Regions from separate parts of the Streptomyces sp. NPDC058198 genome, predicted to be linked through region 1. Evidence: riboswitches for the same ligand, from Rfam matches in the RefSeq annotation. Region 1 holds a riboswitch; each other region holds the start of a gene.
The links. A riboswitch is a leader RNA that binds a small molecule or an ion and turns the genes downstream of it on or off. The one in region 1 is predicted to bind cyclic di-AMP.

Region 1 (5,062 bases):
GGCCACCGCCGCCGATCGCACCGCCCTCGTCGCGACCGGCGTATCGATCGACGAGGCCGACGATCACTCGGTCGTCGTCAGCGCCAACGCCGAGCAGTCCACGCGCCTTCGCGCCCTCGGCTACCGGCTCACCGTGCTGCCCGCGCCGCCCGCACGGACCGACGGACTGGCCGTCGCCCCCATGGACTTTCCGCCCGCCGACTCCCGCTATCACACCTACGCGGAGATGAACGCGGAGATCGACCAGCGCATTCAGCAGTATCCGAATCTCATGTCCAAACGTGTCATCGGCAAGACCTATGAGGGCCGGGACATCATCGCCGTCAAGGTGAGCGACAACGTCGCGTCGGACGAGAACGAGCCCGAGGTCCTTTTCACCCACCACCAGCATGCGCGCGAACATCTCACGGTGGAGATGGCGCTGTATCTGCTGCGTGAGATGGGCGCGGGATACGGCTCCGACTCGCGTATCACGAACGCCGTCAACAACCGTGAGATATGGATCGTGCCGGACCTCAACCCGGACGGCGGAGAGTACGACATCGCCTCCGGCGCGTACCGCAGCTGGCGCAAGAACCGTCAGCCCAACTCCGGCTCCTCGTACGTCGGTACCGACCTCAACCGTAACTGGAACTTCAAATGGGGCTGCTGCGGCGGCTCCTCCGGCTCCGCGAGCTCCGAGACCTACCGCGGCCGGGCCGCCGAGTCCGCCCCCGAGGTGAAGGTCGTCGCCGACTTCGTCCGCTCGCGGGTCGTCGGCGGCAAGCAGCAGATCAAGGCGGCCATCGACTTCCATACGTACAGCGAGCTGGTCCTCTGGCCGTTCGGCTGGACCAACGCCGACACCGCGCCCGGCCTGACCCAGGACGACCGTGACGCCTTCGCCGCCGTCGGCAGGAAGATGGCCGCGAGCAACGGGTACACGCCCGAGCAGTCCAGTGACCTGTACATCACCGACGGCTCGATCGACGACTGGCTGTGGGGCAACCAGAAGGTCTTCAGCTACACCTTCGAGATGTACCCGAGCTCCGGTGGCGGCGGCTTCTATCCGCCCGACGAGGTGATCGAGCGTGAGACCAGCCGGAACCGCGACGCGGTGCTCCAGCTGATCGAGAACGCCGACTGCATGTACCGGTCGATCGGCAAGGAGCAGCAGTACTGCGCGTGATCCCGCGCGTGGACCGCCGCGGCAGGGCCTCGTCCGCCGTGCCGCGGCTTTCTGCGGCGGCCGGGCGGTTTGGGCTAGTTTCTCCTCGTCAAGAGCGGCCTATAAGGGCGATTTGTCGGTGTTCTGCGTGGTGGCTCTGTTGTGGCCGTGATGTGTGTCACCTCTGTGGTGCGCCGTGCTTCCCGCTTCCTTCTCCATTTCCCTGTCAGGGAAGGAAAGTTGAGTTCCCCGGCATCGGATGAATAGCCGGATCTTTCCCGGCTGGATTCGAAAAGGGGATTGCGTTGCGAATTCGGGACTTGTTTCGCCCGGGCGGTCTCGCTTACGTTCGCGTCAATCCGGATGGACTGCCGAATCCTGCCGCCATCCGGAAACCGAGTCCACTCACGTACGGCAGGAGCGGGGGAACCAGGTAAGTCGCCGATCCGAAATCCGGACCGGCTTGGGGTGAAGCCGCATTCCACCGCGGCCGGGCAGCTCCAGCCCGAACCCGACAGCTCACCTCGCAGGCGACGGAGAGGAATGCGTCATGCCCGCACATGCAAAGCACCGTCGTCCCAGAACCAGCCCGCTCGCTCGACGCCTCGTCGCCGCGGGCACGGGTGGGGCGGCACTCGCCCTCCCGTTGGTGGCGGCGACAACCGCCGGCGCCGCGCCGTCGGCCCACCGTGTCACCGCGGAAGCGGACCCGGCGACTGCTGTCGCCGCTCAGAAGGACACCTCCGTGACCTACGTCGTCGTCGCGGGTGACTCCCTGTCCAAGATCGCCCGCGCCCATTCCGTGAGCGGCGGCTGGCAGAAGCTGTATCAGGACAACCGGCGGACCATCGGCGACAACCCGTCGCTGATTCGTCCCGGCCTCAAGCTGACGCTCGGTGGGAAGGCGGAGTCGCGGACGGCGACCACGTCCGCCGCGCCGGCGGTCGCCGCGAGCGCACCGGTCGGTGCGAGTAGCGCCACCGTCCCGGCAGTCGCGACGGAGGCAGTCGCGCCGGCGGAGGTCGCGACCGAGGCAGTCGCACCGGCGTACACCAACGATCTGGACGGCTGGATAAAGGAGTCGCTGGACGTCATGGCCGCGCAAGGCATTCCCGGCAGCTACGACGGCATCTACCGGAACATCATGCGTGAGTCTTCGGGCAACCCGCTGGCCATCAACAACTGGGACTCCAACGCCGCGGCCGGAACGCCGTCCAAGGGGCTGCTGCAGGTGATCGACCCGACGTTCCAGGCCTATCACGTGCCCGGTACGTCGATGGACAGTTACGACCCGGTGGCCAACATCACCGCCGCGTGCAACTACGCCGCCGACCGGTACGGCTCGATCGACAATGTGAACGGTCCTTACTGACCTACCGGCGCAGCACATTCCCCTACTCGGCCCCGGGTAGGGGAATGTGCTGTGCCGGTAGGTCGCCGGTGCCGGTCCGGTCCTCAGGCGGCGGTCAAGCCGCCGTCGAGGAAGACGGTCTGGCCGGTCATGAAGCCGGCGTGGTCGGAGCTGAGGAAGGCGATGGCCTCGGCGATCTCGTCCGGATCGCCCGCCCGGCCGAGAGGGACGGTGGCGACGAACGAACTCTTCGTCTCGTCGCTGCGGCCTATGAACCGGTCGAGCATCTCGGTCTGTACGGGGCCGGGGCCGACGGCGTTGACGCGCACGCCGAAGGCGGCGGCTTCCAGCGCGGCGGACCGGGTCAGGCCGATGACCGCGTGCTTGCTGGCGACGTAGAGCGCGCCGTTGGGGTAGCCCCTTTCGCCGAAGACGGAGCTGACGTTGACGATGGCGCCGGATCCCTGCGCCCGCATGGCCAGCAGCTCGTGCTTCATGCTCAGCAGAGTGCCGAGTACGTTCGTGTCGAAGGTCGCGGCGTATGTCTCCGGGGTCAGGTCGGTGATCGCGCTGAACTCGCCTTCGGTCCCGGCGTTGTTGACGGCGATGTCGAGGCGGCCGAAGCGCTCGATGGTTCCGTCGACGAGTGTCTTCAGGTCGTCGTCATGGCGCACATCGGCGCGTATGAACTCCGCCTCGCCGCCCAGCTTGCGCAGTTCTTCGGCGAGGGCGAGGCCGGCTTCCTCGTGCCGTCCGGAGACGACGATATGCGCTCCGGCCGCCGCGAACGTGGTGGCTGTCGCGCGGCCGATGCCGGTCAGGGCTCCGGTGATGAGAACGACGGGAGTGGTCATGGCTGACAATTCCTTCTCGGATCGGATGTGCCTCTGCTTCTCGGATCGGGTGCCGGCCGTCGAGCCACCGCGTTCGGCGTCGCGTCCGCAGACGATCACATGGGCGCCGCGCTCTGCCGCACACCTCGTAAAAGCGATAACCAATGAAAACCGACCATTAATCCCAAAATGGACAGAGAAGTCATCGCGGCGTCGTCCGGACCGGGAGAAAACCGGATGGAGACGGCCTGGCGGGACGCGGCTCTCGGCTGGGCAGCGGAGCGCGAGCTTGCCGCCCCCGGGCTGCGGGAAACAGGGCAGTGGAAGGTCCGTCTGCGGCCGTGGGACGCCGACCGTGGCTGGGCGCTGCTTCCGGACGGGGGCGTTGCGTGAGCTGCGGCCCCGGCTCGTGGACTGGTGTGAGGAGCTCGCGGGCGCGGGCGTCGCGGACTCGCTCGGCCCGCGAGCGGTACGGGCCCGAGGTGCTGTCCCGGCTGCGGGACGCCTACCTGGAGCCGTGGACCGGAGACGGCCGTACGACGGCGGAACTGCGACGCGCGGTGGGTCTGGCCTGGAGGCTCGGAGCGATCGGCCGGGCCTGCTCCTGGGGGCGGCTCTTCCCCGGGGCATCCGACGACGCGGGCGGCGCGGAGAGCGCCCGGTGGCTGCGGGAGCTCTTCACCGAGCCACCGCTCTAGAAGGCAACGCGGGAACGCGTCCTGACGGAGCGTCACATGACGCGTGGGTCCGACGTCGCCCTACGTGGGTGTGGCCCCGGCGGGGCCGGGAGTGGTGGTGGTCGCTAGTCTGCCCGGATGCGTGGTGGGGGAAGCAACGGTGACAGTGGCGACGGGCGTGCCGAGGGGCTCGGCGTCGGGCCCGCGGACGGTTCCACCGAGCCGGGCGGCCGGTTCGGGCTGCTGAGAAAGCATTGGCTGCTCGCCTCCGCGGTGGCCGTGGTGGTGCTGGCCGCCGGGATCGCGGTCCCCCTGTCCGGCGGCGCCGACGACCAGGTCAACGACCCGTGCCGGCAGCTGCCCGCCTCGGTCCGGGCCCTCGCCGACGACCCCGCGGCGGCCACCAAGGCCCTCGACCCCGGGGACGATCTCGCCCGCCTCGGATCCGTGAAGAAGCTGCTGGTGCACGAGAAGGTGTGCGGTGACGGCGCCCGGGTTCTGGGGCGCATCGTGGACGGAGCCACCCGCTCCGCGGGCAAGGGCGAGCCGCACACCGCGGCGCAGGCGCGCAGCGCCTACGCGGTGGCCGCAGCGCTGCATGACACCGAACTCCCCACCGGGCTGGCGCCCGGCGTGGCACGGATGCTGGCCGAATACACGCTGGACGCGGCGCGTGACAACGGTTTCAGCATGAAGTCCGAGCCCGGCCCCGTGGCCCCCTCCGAGCAGGCCCTGCCGGACGAGAACGGCTGGGTGAGGCTCGGCCGCTTCCTCGCGCCCGGGGAGGCACACACCACGTTCGCATACGTCGACCGGGCCGCGGACGCCGACGCGGATATCGAATACCTGATCGCCGAACTCGCCAGGGATCCGGAGGCGTTCGCGATTCTCTACGACGCCGAGCGGGCGAATCTCGCGCACTATCTGGAGCGGCTGACCGATGAGGGTGGCGACCCCGGCTTCCGCCCCTCGCGCCGCGAACCCTCCTCGACCGCGACGACCTGGCCCGACAACGATCTCCAGGACGTGGCAGACCGCGTCGGTACCCTGATGA
Region 2 (5,062 bases), on a different contig from region 1:
TGTGGGACTTCGGCAGGACACTGGTGAAGCAGGCCGTCGCCAACCGGTAGGACGCGGGTTCGCACGCGGTGGACGCCGCATTTGCCTCCGGGGCAAGAAAGTTGCCCCGGAGGAAATATTTTGGCCCAATGGAGGGATGAGCACTCCTCCCACCGGAGAGCCGACGGGCGAGCTGCCCGACGAGCTCCCCGATGTCGCGCCACGCCTGCGCGAGCTGCGCCGTGGCCGCCGCCTCACCCTGGAGACCGCCGCCGGGCGGGCGGGGCTGTCCCCCGCCCATCTCTCCCGGCTGGAGACGGGCCGCCGGCAGCCCTCCCTGCCCATGCTGCTGGCCCTGGCCCGTATCTACGGGACGACCGTCTCCGAGCTGCTCGGGGAGATCCCGCCGGAGCGCGACCCCATCGTCCGCGCCGGCCGGACGGAGCCCGTGGAGGCGGACGGCTGGACGTACCACCAGGCGGGCGGCTCGGGCCGGGCCATGCAGCCGCTGCGCGTCCAGGTGCCGTACGGGGCGCAGGGTGACCTCGTCCGCGTACACCCGGGGGAGGAGTGGCTCTATGTCCTCGAAGGACGGCTGCGGCTGAGCCTCGGGGACGCCGTGCATGTACTCGGCCCGGGGGACAGCGCGCACTTCGACTCGCTCACACCGCACCGGATCGCGGCCGCCGGGCCCGCCGGGACCGAGCTGCTCTTCGTCCATACCCTGCTGCAGAGCCCCGCCGCCGAGCTGTGCCTCGGTGGCGGGGCCCATCGCCGCTGACCTGCCAGAGAAAGGCCAGTCACCATGTCAGAGAATCCAGCCGGGAACCCGGCCGCGACGCCTGCCGAGCCGGAAGCCCGGCCGGCGCGCGTCGCGCATGAGGAGAAGTCGTTCCCCCGGGGGCTGGTGATCCGGCTCTTCGCCTATCTGGTGGCCGGCCATCTCTTCGCGGGCTTCCTCTATCTGCTCTTCGAACTGGGAGCGCGCGGGCAGTAGGGGCGGCGGCGAGGGCCGGGGCGGCCGGTCCGCCGCCGCGCGGTCAGCTCTCGTCGAGGAGGCGGGCGCGCAGCCGCTCGCGGGTCTCGGGGGCGAGGCCGAGGCCCTCGGTGAGATAGCGGTCGGTGGTGCCCCAGGTCTTCCCGATGGTCTCGAAGGCCGCGGCGAGATATTCGGCGCGGGCGTCGAAGAGCGGGCTGAGCAGCTCCATCACCTCGGGGGACTTGCCGGCGGGAGAGTTGTCGCTGCGGCGTACGAGATAACGGCGGTGCGGGTCGTTCGACTTCAGATAGTCGGCCTCGATCGCCTCGGGCTCGACCCCGACCGCGAGCAGGGACACGGCGATGGAGAGACCGGCCCGGTCCTTGCCCGCCGCGCAGTGCATCAGCGCCGGGACGCTTTCCTCGGCGAGGGCGTGCAGCACCCGGCTGTGCTCGGCGACGCGGTCCGTGATGATCGCCCGGTACGAGTTGATCATCCGGTCCGCGGCCTTGCCGTCCGACAGGAGCGAGCGCAGCTGGTCGAGATCACCGTCCCGGACCATCTTCCAGAACTCGGCGCCGTCGGTCGGGTCGGTGAGCGGAATGTTCACATTTCGCACCCCGGCCAGCTCCACGTCCACGCCGTCGAGCTTGAGGTCGGCGGCATTGCGGAAGTCGAAGACCGTGTGCAGGCCGAGGGAGGAGAGGAAGGCGGCGTCGGCCGCGGTGGCGTTGGCGAGATGGCCGCTGCGGAAGAGCCGTCCGTACCGAACCCGTCGGCCGTCCGTGGTCGGCAGCCCGCCCACGTCACGGAAGTTGCGCACTCCGGACAGCTCGGGCTCGGTCGACGGGACCTGCGGCAGCTGCTGCGTCACGGCCTGCTCCTCCGTGTCTGCCGTCGGCGCTGCTCGCCGACGATGTCGACTCCTGACCCTACGACATCTGTTCGCACGGCAATCAGTTCGACCGCACGGGATGCAGATTGACATTATTCGGACATCACGCACAGGTTGATATCGCCCAAATCATCATCTGTCCGTATTGAGATATTTAGCCCAAGATGCCCCGGTCGAGGGGGAGATGGGCCTCGACCAGTGAGCAGGATCATATCCGTGACGTTGCGTGGCTGTACCAAGAAACGGAATTGCTGCCTCACATGGAATCCGAAGATCGGTAATCCACGCAGGGTGACCGGAATTCCCGGGTGATATCGAAGCGGGTGTCATCGGCGGAAATCAGAGGGCTTGTTCAGGCCGTCCCGACTCGCCTACGTTCACCCTCAATCCGAGCGGAACGCCAAATCCTGCCGCCGCTCGGAATTCGCACTCACCCATCCACGCGTGGCAGGAGCGGGGAACCCAGGTAGTACGCCGGCCCTTAGGCCAGGACCGGCTTGGGGTGAAGTCGCGCAGCACGCGCGGCCGGGCATCTCCAGCCCGAACCCGACAGCTTACCTCGCAGGCGCCGGAGAGGAATTCGTCATGCCCGGTAAGCATCGCCGTCCCAAGTCCAACCCGATTGCCCGCGGATTCATCGTTGCCGGCGCGGGCGGGGCCGCCCTCGCGCTTCCGCTCATGGGCGCCACCGGTGCGCACGCCGCCGAGAAGGCCGCGCCGCAGTCCGCCTCCGTCGCGCACACGGCCCAGAGCCTGTCCGCCTCCGCCAAGTCCCCGAGGCTCTACACCGTGGTCGCCGGCGACTATCTGTCCAAGATCGCCCGCGACCACAAGGTCCGCGGCGGCTGGCACAAGCTGTACAAGGACAACCGCAAGGCGATCGGCGCCGACCCGTCGCTGATCCACCCCGGCCTGCGGCTCACCCTCGGCGCCAAGGCCGGAGCCGCCCACTCCGCGACCCCGGCCACGACCTCCAGCAAGCCCACGAAGCCCGCGGAGCCGTCCGAGGAGCCCTCGGAGCCGTCCACCGTCACGGAGCCCACCGCCCCGGCCACCGAGACCCCCGTGCCGAGCAGCGATGCCGGCTTCACCCTGCCCATCGACGGCGGGCAGCCCAGCACGCCGTACCACGCCTCCGGCAGCAGCTGGTCCAGCGGCTACCACACCGGTGTGGACTTCTCGGCCTCCACCGGCACCGTGGTGAAGGCGGTCGGCGCGGGCACCGTCGTGACGGCCGGCTGGGGCGGCTCGTACGGCAACCAGGTCGTCATCCAGCACAGCGACGGCCACTACTCGCAGTACGGCCACATGTCCTCCCTCTCCGTCTCCGCCGGCCAGACCGTCAGCGAGGGCCAGCAGATCGGGCTCTCCGGCGCCACCGGCAATGTCACAGGACCGCACCTGCACTTCGAGATCAGGACCGGCCCGGAGTACGGCTCGGACATCGACCCGCTGGAATTCCTCCGTCAGCACGGCGTCTCCATCTGATCGGTGAAGCCCTGATATGGCATCACCTCCGCCCGGCACCCGGAGTGCCGGGCGGAGATCATTTCGCGTATTCCCGCTTGGGTGAATCTTGACCGATGGCATATCTCACCCACCGTCAACTCCTTCTTACGGTCGCGTAGGTCACATCCACGGGTGAAAGATGTGCTGCTGTGGCAGACGATTCGAGATCAAGAAGAAGAGGCGTATTCGGGTCGTACACGGCGATCGGTGACAGCTTCACGGAAGGCGTGGGAGATCCGGGGCCCGACGGGCTGTATGTCGGCTGGGCGGACCGCCTCGCGGTTCTGCTCGCGGACCAGCTTCCGGTCTCCGGCGAGACGGCGGACGCCGTGCACGGTGATTTCCGGTACGCCAATCTCGCCGTACGCGGCCGGCTGCTGGACCAGATCGTCGACGAGCAGATACCGCGCGCGAAGGAACTCGGCCCGGACCTGGTGACCTTCTGCGCCGGAGGCAACGACATCATCCGGCCCGGCACCGACCCCGACGATGTCGCCGAGCGCTTCGAACGCGCCGTCGCCGACCTCACCGGCGCCGTGGGCACCGTCATGGTGACCACCGGCTTCGACACCCGGGGCGTCCCCGTGCTGCGCCATCTGCGCGGCAAGATCGCCACGTACACCGCTCATGTACGGTCCATCGCCGACCGCTACGACTGTCCCGTGCTCGACCTCTGGTCCCTCAAGTCCGTCCAGGACAGGCGGGCCTGGGACGGGGACCGGCTGCATCTGTCACCCGAGGGACACACCCGTGTCGCCCTGCGCGCCGCACAGGTGCTCGGCCTCGACGTGCCCGCAGACCCGGACCAGGTGTGGCCGCCGCAGCAGCCGCGCGGCACGTTCGAGGTGCGGCGCGACAACATCCACTGGGCACGGGAGTATCTGGTGCCCTGGATCGGGCGCCGGCTGCGCGGCGTCTCCTCCGGGGACCATGTCGCGGCCAAACGGCCCGATCTGCTGCCGCTGAAGCACTGACGGCGGGGGTGTGCCGGGCGCCGCGCTACGCCCCCGCCGGGATCCGCTCCAGTACCCCGCCCGCGAAGACGTCGTACAACGGCAGCGTCTCCAGATGCACATAGCCGATATGACAGTCGCACACAGCCAGCGGGCAGGCCCGAGGGCCGAGCGCCCGCCGGTACGACCCGTCGTAGAGATTGCCCAGCTCGGCGCGGACGAAATGGCAGCGCCGTACCGTACCCTCCCCGTCCACCGAGATCACCGACTCACCCGTACGGCACGGCAGACCGGCCGAGCGGTGCGGATGACGGCTGTACGGGAAGAGCGGATCGAGCTCCGTCCAGCGGGCGGCCTCCTCGTCCGTATAGCTGTGCCCCTCGGCCGCGTTGATCCAGAGATAGATGTGCCCGGGCAGCTCGGCGCGCAGCCGTCGGGCGTGCTCCTGATGGCCGGGAAGGCCGACGACGCCCACGCTGAACCGGATGCCCCGGTCGGCCAGGTCATGACACTTCGCCAGGAAGCGGTCGTACGGCGTCTGGCCCGGGTGGTACGTGCACCACAGGGCCAGCGTCCGCGGGTCGGCGTCCGCCAGCCAGTCGGTGCGGCAGCTGAGATTCGTCTGGATGGCCACCCGGCGGACATGCGGCAGCCCGGACAGCTCGGTGAGCGCCCGCCGGTACCAGGAGCGGACCAGACCCTCGCCCCAGGGGGTGAACAGGACCGACAGCCGGTCCTCCGTCTGCG
Region 3 (5,062 bases), on a different contig from region 1:
ATACCGTCACGGGCGTCCGGCAGGGCCCGGGAATAGATCACCGAGTACGCGTACTCGAGGAAGGAGCCCTGCATTTCATCGACCACGTCGATGTCGAGGATCTTCTCCTCGAAGTCCTCCGGCGGCGGGGTCTTCGTGCTGCGGCGGGCCATCGCTGCTGCGGCTCCTTCACAGGTTCTGTACGGCAACTTCTGGAACTGACGCGGACCATTGTGGACCGAGCCGCTGACACCGCCGACCTCGACCCGTCGTTGAGCGTGTGCGGCACGGGAACTTCGCCAGGTGTCAGCACGCTTGCATACAGTGGCAGGACTTCTCCATATCGCGATCGAAGGGACGTACATGCCCATGGGTCACACGGCCACAGCGCAGGCCGGTTCCGGCGGCCTGACAGCGACAGAGCACCGGCTGGCCAACGGCCTGCGCGTGGTCCTCTCCGAGGATCACCTGACCCCGGTCGCCGCGGTCTGCCTCTGGTACGACGTCGGCTCACGCCATGAGGTCAAGGGCCGTACGGGCCTCGCCCACCTCTTCGAGCACCTGATGTTCCAGGGCTCGGCGCAGGTGCCGGGGAACGGCCACTTCGAACTGGTTCAGGGGGCCGGCGGCTCCCTGAACGGCACGACCAGCTTCGAGCGCACCAACTATTTCGAGACGATGCCCACCCACCAGCTGGAGCTGGCGCTCTGGCTGGAAGCCGACCGGATGGGCTCCCTGCTCGCCGCGCTCGACGACCAGTCCATGGAGAACCAGCGGGACGTCGTCAAGAACGAGCGCCGCCAGCGGTACGACAACGTGCCCTACGGTACGGCCTTCGAGCGGCTGACCGCACTGGCGTACCCCGAGGGCCACCCCTACCACCACACCCCCATCGGGTCGATGGCCGACCTGGACGCCGCGACGCTGGAGGACGCCCGCGCGTTCTTCCGTACGAACTACGCGCCGAACAACGCGGTGCTGTCGGTCGTCGGCGACATCGACCCCGAGCAGACGCTCGCCTGGGTCGAGAAGTACTTCGGCTCGATCCCGTCCCACGACGGCAAGAACCCGCCGCGTGACGGCACGCTCCCCGACGTCATCGGCGAGGAGCTGCGCGAGGAGATCCACGAGGAGGTCCCGGCGCGCGCGCTGATGGCCGCCTACCGGCTGCCGCAGGACGGCACCCGCGAGTGCGACGCCGCCGACCTGGCGCTCACCGTCCTCGGCGGCGGCGAGTCCTCCCGCCTGCACAACCGTCTGGTGCGCCGGGACCGGACCGCGGTCGCCGCGGGCTTCGGGCTGCTGCGGCTGGCCGGCGCACCCTCGCTCGGCTGGCTGGACGTGAAGACGTCCGGTGGCGTCGAGGTCCCGCAGATCGAGGCCGCGGTCGACGAGGAGCTGGCCCGCCTCGCCGCCGAGGGCCCGACCGCGGAGGAGATGGAGCGGGCGCAGGCCCAGTTGGAGCGCGAGTGGCTCGACCGGCTCGGCACCGTCGCGGGCCGCGCCGACGAACTGTGCAGGTTCGCCGTGCTGTTCGGTGACCCGCAGCTGGCGCTGAGCGCCGTGACGCGCGTGCTGGACATCACCGCGGACGAGGTGCGGGCGGTCGCCGCGGCGCGGCTGCGCCCGGACAACAGGGCGGTGCTGGTGTACGAACCGGTGACCGCCGAGGACACGGCCGCCGACGAGACCGACGAGCACGAGGGGGCGGACCAGTGACCGACGCTGCCGTGACCATGGACTTCCACCCGCAGCCGACCGCCGGCGAGGCCAGGCCCTGGGCCTTCCCGGCCCCCGAGCGCGGGGCGCTGCCCAACGGCCTGACGGTGCTGCGCTGCCACCGCCCCGGCCAGCAGGTGGTGGCCGTCGAGATCAATCTCGACGCCCCGCTGGACGCCGAGCCCGAGGGGCTCGACGGTATCGCCACGATCATGGCGCGCGCCTTCTCCGAAGGCACCGACAAGCGCAGCGCCGAGGAGTTCGCGGCCGAGCTGGAGCGCTGCGGCGCCACGCTCGACGCGCACGCCGACCACCCGGGCGTACGGATCTCCCTGGAGGTCCCCGTCTCCCGGCTGCCCAAGGCGCTCGGGCTGCTCGCCGAGGCGCTGCGCGCCCCCGCCTTCGCGGACAGCGAGGTCGAGCGGCTGGTACGCAACCGGCTCGACGAGATCCCGCACGAGACCGCCAACCCGGGCCGCCGCGCCGCCAAGCAGCTCTCCAAGGAGCTGTTCCCCGCCTCCTCGCGCATGTCCCGGCCGCGCCAGGGCACCGAGGAGACGGTGGAGCGGATCGACGCCGCGGGCGTGCGTTCCTTCTACGAGGCGCACGTACGCCCCGCCACGGCCACCGCGGTGGTCGTCGGTGACCTCACCGGGGTCGATCTGGACGCGGTGCTCGCCGACACCCTCGGCGACTGGGCCGGCAACACCGCCGCTCCCCGTCCGGTGCCGCCCATCACCGCCGACGACACGGGCCGTGTGGTGATCGTGGACCGGCCGGGCGCGGTACAGACCCAGCTGCTGATCGGCCGTATCGGCGCCGACCGGCACGACCGGGTCTGGCCGGCCCAGGTGCTGGGCACGTACTGCCTGGGCGGCACCCTCACCTCCCGGCTCGACCGGGTGCTGCGCGAGGAGAAGGGCTACACCTACGGCGTGCGGTCCTTCGGCCAGGTGCTGCGCTCCTCGGCGCCGTCCGCCCCGGGCGGGGCGACGGGCGCCGCGATGCTCGCCATCAGCGGCTCCGTGGACACCGCGTCCACGGGCCCGGCGCTGGAGGACCTCTGGAAGGTGCTGCGCACCCTCGCGGCGGAGGGCCTCACCGACGCCGAGCGCGACGTGGCCGTCCAGAATCTGGTGGGCGTCGCACCGCTGAAGTACGAGACGGCGGCGTCCGTCGCGGGCACGCTGGCCGACCAGGTCGAGCAGTTCCTCCCGGACGACTTCCAGGCGCAGTTGTACGCGCGGCTGGCCGAGACCGGCACCGTCGAGGCGACGGCGGCCGCGGTCAACGCCTTCCCGGTGGACCGGCTCGTCACGGTTCTTGTCGGGGACGCCGCGCAGATCAAGGAGCCGGTCGCGGCTCTGGGCATCGGTGACGTGACGGTGGTCACCGGCTGATCCCGCCGTGAGAGGAGCCCCGGCGACGCCGTCGCCGGGGCTCTCTTATGTCCCTTTTATTGGAGAGATTGCCTATCTGCCCTGTGGTGTGCGCTACAAAGGGGCCTGTCTGTTTGGTGATTGAAAGACGGCCCGCTTAGCGTCGGTCCGGCTGTTCGCCAGTTACGCCGTATTCGCGGCATCGGGCAGCCATCGCCGAGTCCCCGTCAGGCGCGAGCCTGGGGAGCCGGGGACCCACACGCAGTCCCTGGGGTGAATCGGACACCTTCGCGCTCACCCGTGCGGAGGAGTCCGTAGGAGACCTTCCTGCTCCGAACCCGTCAGCTAACCCGGTAGGCGAGAAGGAAGGAAAGGACCAGCCACTTCATGGCGTTCACCCGTGCCACCGGGAAGCATCGTGCCCGGAGCCGAACGACCCGCAGGGGCGCGCGTATCGCAGGGTTCGCGACCCTCACCGCCACCGGCGTCATCGGCACTCTGGCCGCCCCGGCGCACGCCGCCGGTACGGACGTCCCGTCAGGCCGCCAGGGCGGCCAGGACCGGGCCATCGTCATCGACGACTCCCTCGCCGGAGTGATCGAGGCCCAGGCCGAGGCGCAGCACCGGGCCGCCGCCCTGGCCAGGGCGGAAGCCGACGCCAGGGCCGCGGCGAAGGCCAAGGCGGAAGCCAGGGCCAAGGAGATCCGCGAGGCGGAGGAGCGCGCCGCCCGCGCCGCCGAGCGCAAGCGCCTCAACTCCTTCCGGCTCCCCCTCGCCGGCTCGTACGTCACCACCGGCTACCAGTCCGGCGGCTCCCTGTGGTCCTCCGGCAGCCACTCGGGCATCGACTTCCGCGCCGCGACCGGCAGTTCGGTCGTGGCCGTGGGCACGGGCACCGTCGTCGAGGCCGGCTGGGGCGGCTCGTACGGCAACAACATCGTCCTCCGGATGAACGACGGCACGTACACGCAGTACGGCCATCTCGCCTCGGTCGGCGTCTCGGTCGGCCAGTCCGTCACCCCCGGGCAGCGGATCGGCCGGTCCGGCGCGACCGGCAACGTCACCGGACCGCACCTCCACTTCGAGGCCCGGACGAGCCCGGACTACGGCTCCGACATCGACCCCGTCGCGTATCTGCGCGCGCACGGCGTGAGCCTCTGACCGTCCGGACCGCTCCGGTCCCGCTCCGTCCGCCCGAAGGCCCCGGCTCCCCGCCGGGGCCTTCCGCGTCCGCCCGGCTGCCGCGGCCAAGAGATATCCAACGATTCCGGGCACCCATCGGAAATTCGCGTGCATTGCAATAGAGTCACGGAACAGGTGTCGATCGGCAGCGTTTCGCGCGGATTAAAGCGGAGGTTTGAACATGCGCATTCCCGCGCACTCGGTATGCACAGCGATCCGTGACGACATCATCTCCGGCGTATTCGAGCGGGGCGGCCGGCTCACCGAGGAACAGCTCGCGCGGCGCTACGGGGTCTCCCGCGTCCCGGTGCGCGAAGCCCTGCGCACCCTGGAGTCGGAGGGCTTCGTGACGACCCGCCGCCATGTCGGCGCGTGTGTGGCCGAGCCCTCGGACCAGGAGGCGGCGGATCTCCTCGATGTGCGGCTGCTGCTGGAACCGCTGGGTGCGGCGCGCGCCGCCCAGCGTCGTACGGAAGCCCATCTCAAGGTGCTCCGCGGCCTGGTCAGGCTGGGCCAGGAGCGGGCCCGCCGGGGCCAGGGCGAGGATCTGCGCTCGCTCGGCGCCTGGTTCCACGAGACCCTCGCCCAGGCCTCGGGGAGCCCCGCGCTCACCGCTCCGCTCACCCAGCTGAGACACAAGATCGCCTGGATGTACACCGTCGAGCAGCCCGCCCATCCCGTGGAGTCCTGGGCGGAGCACGGCGCGATCGTGGACGCGGTGGCGCGCGGCGACGCGGAGCGCGCCCGGGCGCTGACGGCGCTGCACGCGGAGCGGACCGCGGGGGTGCACCGGCTGCGGCGCC

Region 2: it holds a riboswitch for cyclic di-AMP, as region 1 does, so the genes downstream of both, ACFVWW_RS04790 (peptidoglycan DD-metalloendopeptidase family protein) here and ACFVWW_RS31720 (transglycosylase SLT domain-containing protein) in region 1, are expected to answer to the same signal.
Region 3: it holds a riboswitch for cyclic di-AMP, as region 1 does, so the genes downstream of both, ACFVWW_RS08115 (M23 family metallopeptidase) here and ACFVWW_RS31720 (transglycosylase SLT domain-containing protein) in region 1, are expected to answer to the same signal.

What each region holds. Positions count from the first base shown of each region.
Region 1 is NZ_JBHVVP010000016.1:97,357-102,418, forward strand. It holds gene ACFVWW_RS31715 (M14 family metallopeptidase) at 1-1,168, shown strand, start outside; cyclic di-AMP (ydaO/yuaA leader) riboswitch at 1,507-1,693, shown strand; gene ACFVWW_RS31720 (transglycosylase SLT domain-containing protein) at 1,698-2,519, shown strand; gene ACFVWW_RS31725 (SDR family NAD(P)-dependent oxidoreductase) at 2,603-3,352, opposite strand; gene ACFVWW_RS31730 (hypothetical protein) at 3,521-3,724, shown strand; gene ACFVWW_RS31735 (hypothetical protein) at 3,751-4,029, shown strand; gene ACFVWW_RS31740 (hypothetical protein) at 4,147-5,062, shown strand, end outside.
Region 2 is NZ_JBHVVP010000001.1:1,056,194-1,061,255, reverse strand. It holds gene ACFVWW_RS04810 (aspartate aminotransferase family protein) at 1-50, shown strand, start outside; gene ACFVWW_RS04805 (helix-turn-helix domain-containing protein) at 137-760, shown strand; gene ACFVWW_RS04800 (DUF6126 family protein) at 785-976, shown strand; gene ACFVWW_RS04795 (tyrosine-protein phosphatase) at 1,020-1,832, opposite strand; cyclic di-AMP (ydaO/yuaA leader) riboswitch at 2,275-2,434, shown strand; gene ACFVWW_RS04790 (peptidoglycan DD-metalloendopeptidase family protein) at 2,439-3,341, shown strand; gene ACFVWW_RS04785 (SGNH/GDSL hydrolase family protein) at 3,512-4,336, shown strand; gene ACFVWW_RS04780 (STM4011 family radical SAM protein) at 4,362-5,062, opposite strand, start outside.
Region 3 is NZ_JBHVVP010000001.1:1,842,899-1,847,960, reverse strand. It holds gene ACFVWW_RS08130 (DNA topoisomerase (ATP-hydrolyzing) subunit A) at 1-152, opposite strand, end outside; gene ACFVWW_RS08125 (M16 family metallopeptidase) at 349-1,698, shown strand; gene ACFVWW_RS08120 (M16 family metallopeptidase) at 1,716-3,098, shown strand; cyclic di-AMP (ydaO/yuaA leader) riboswitch at 3,282-3,452, shown strand; gene ACFVWW_RS08115 (M23 family metallopeptidase) at 3,465-4,238, shown strand; gene ACFVWW_RS08110 (GntR family transcriptional regulator) at 4,441-5,062, shown strand, end outside.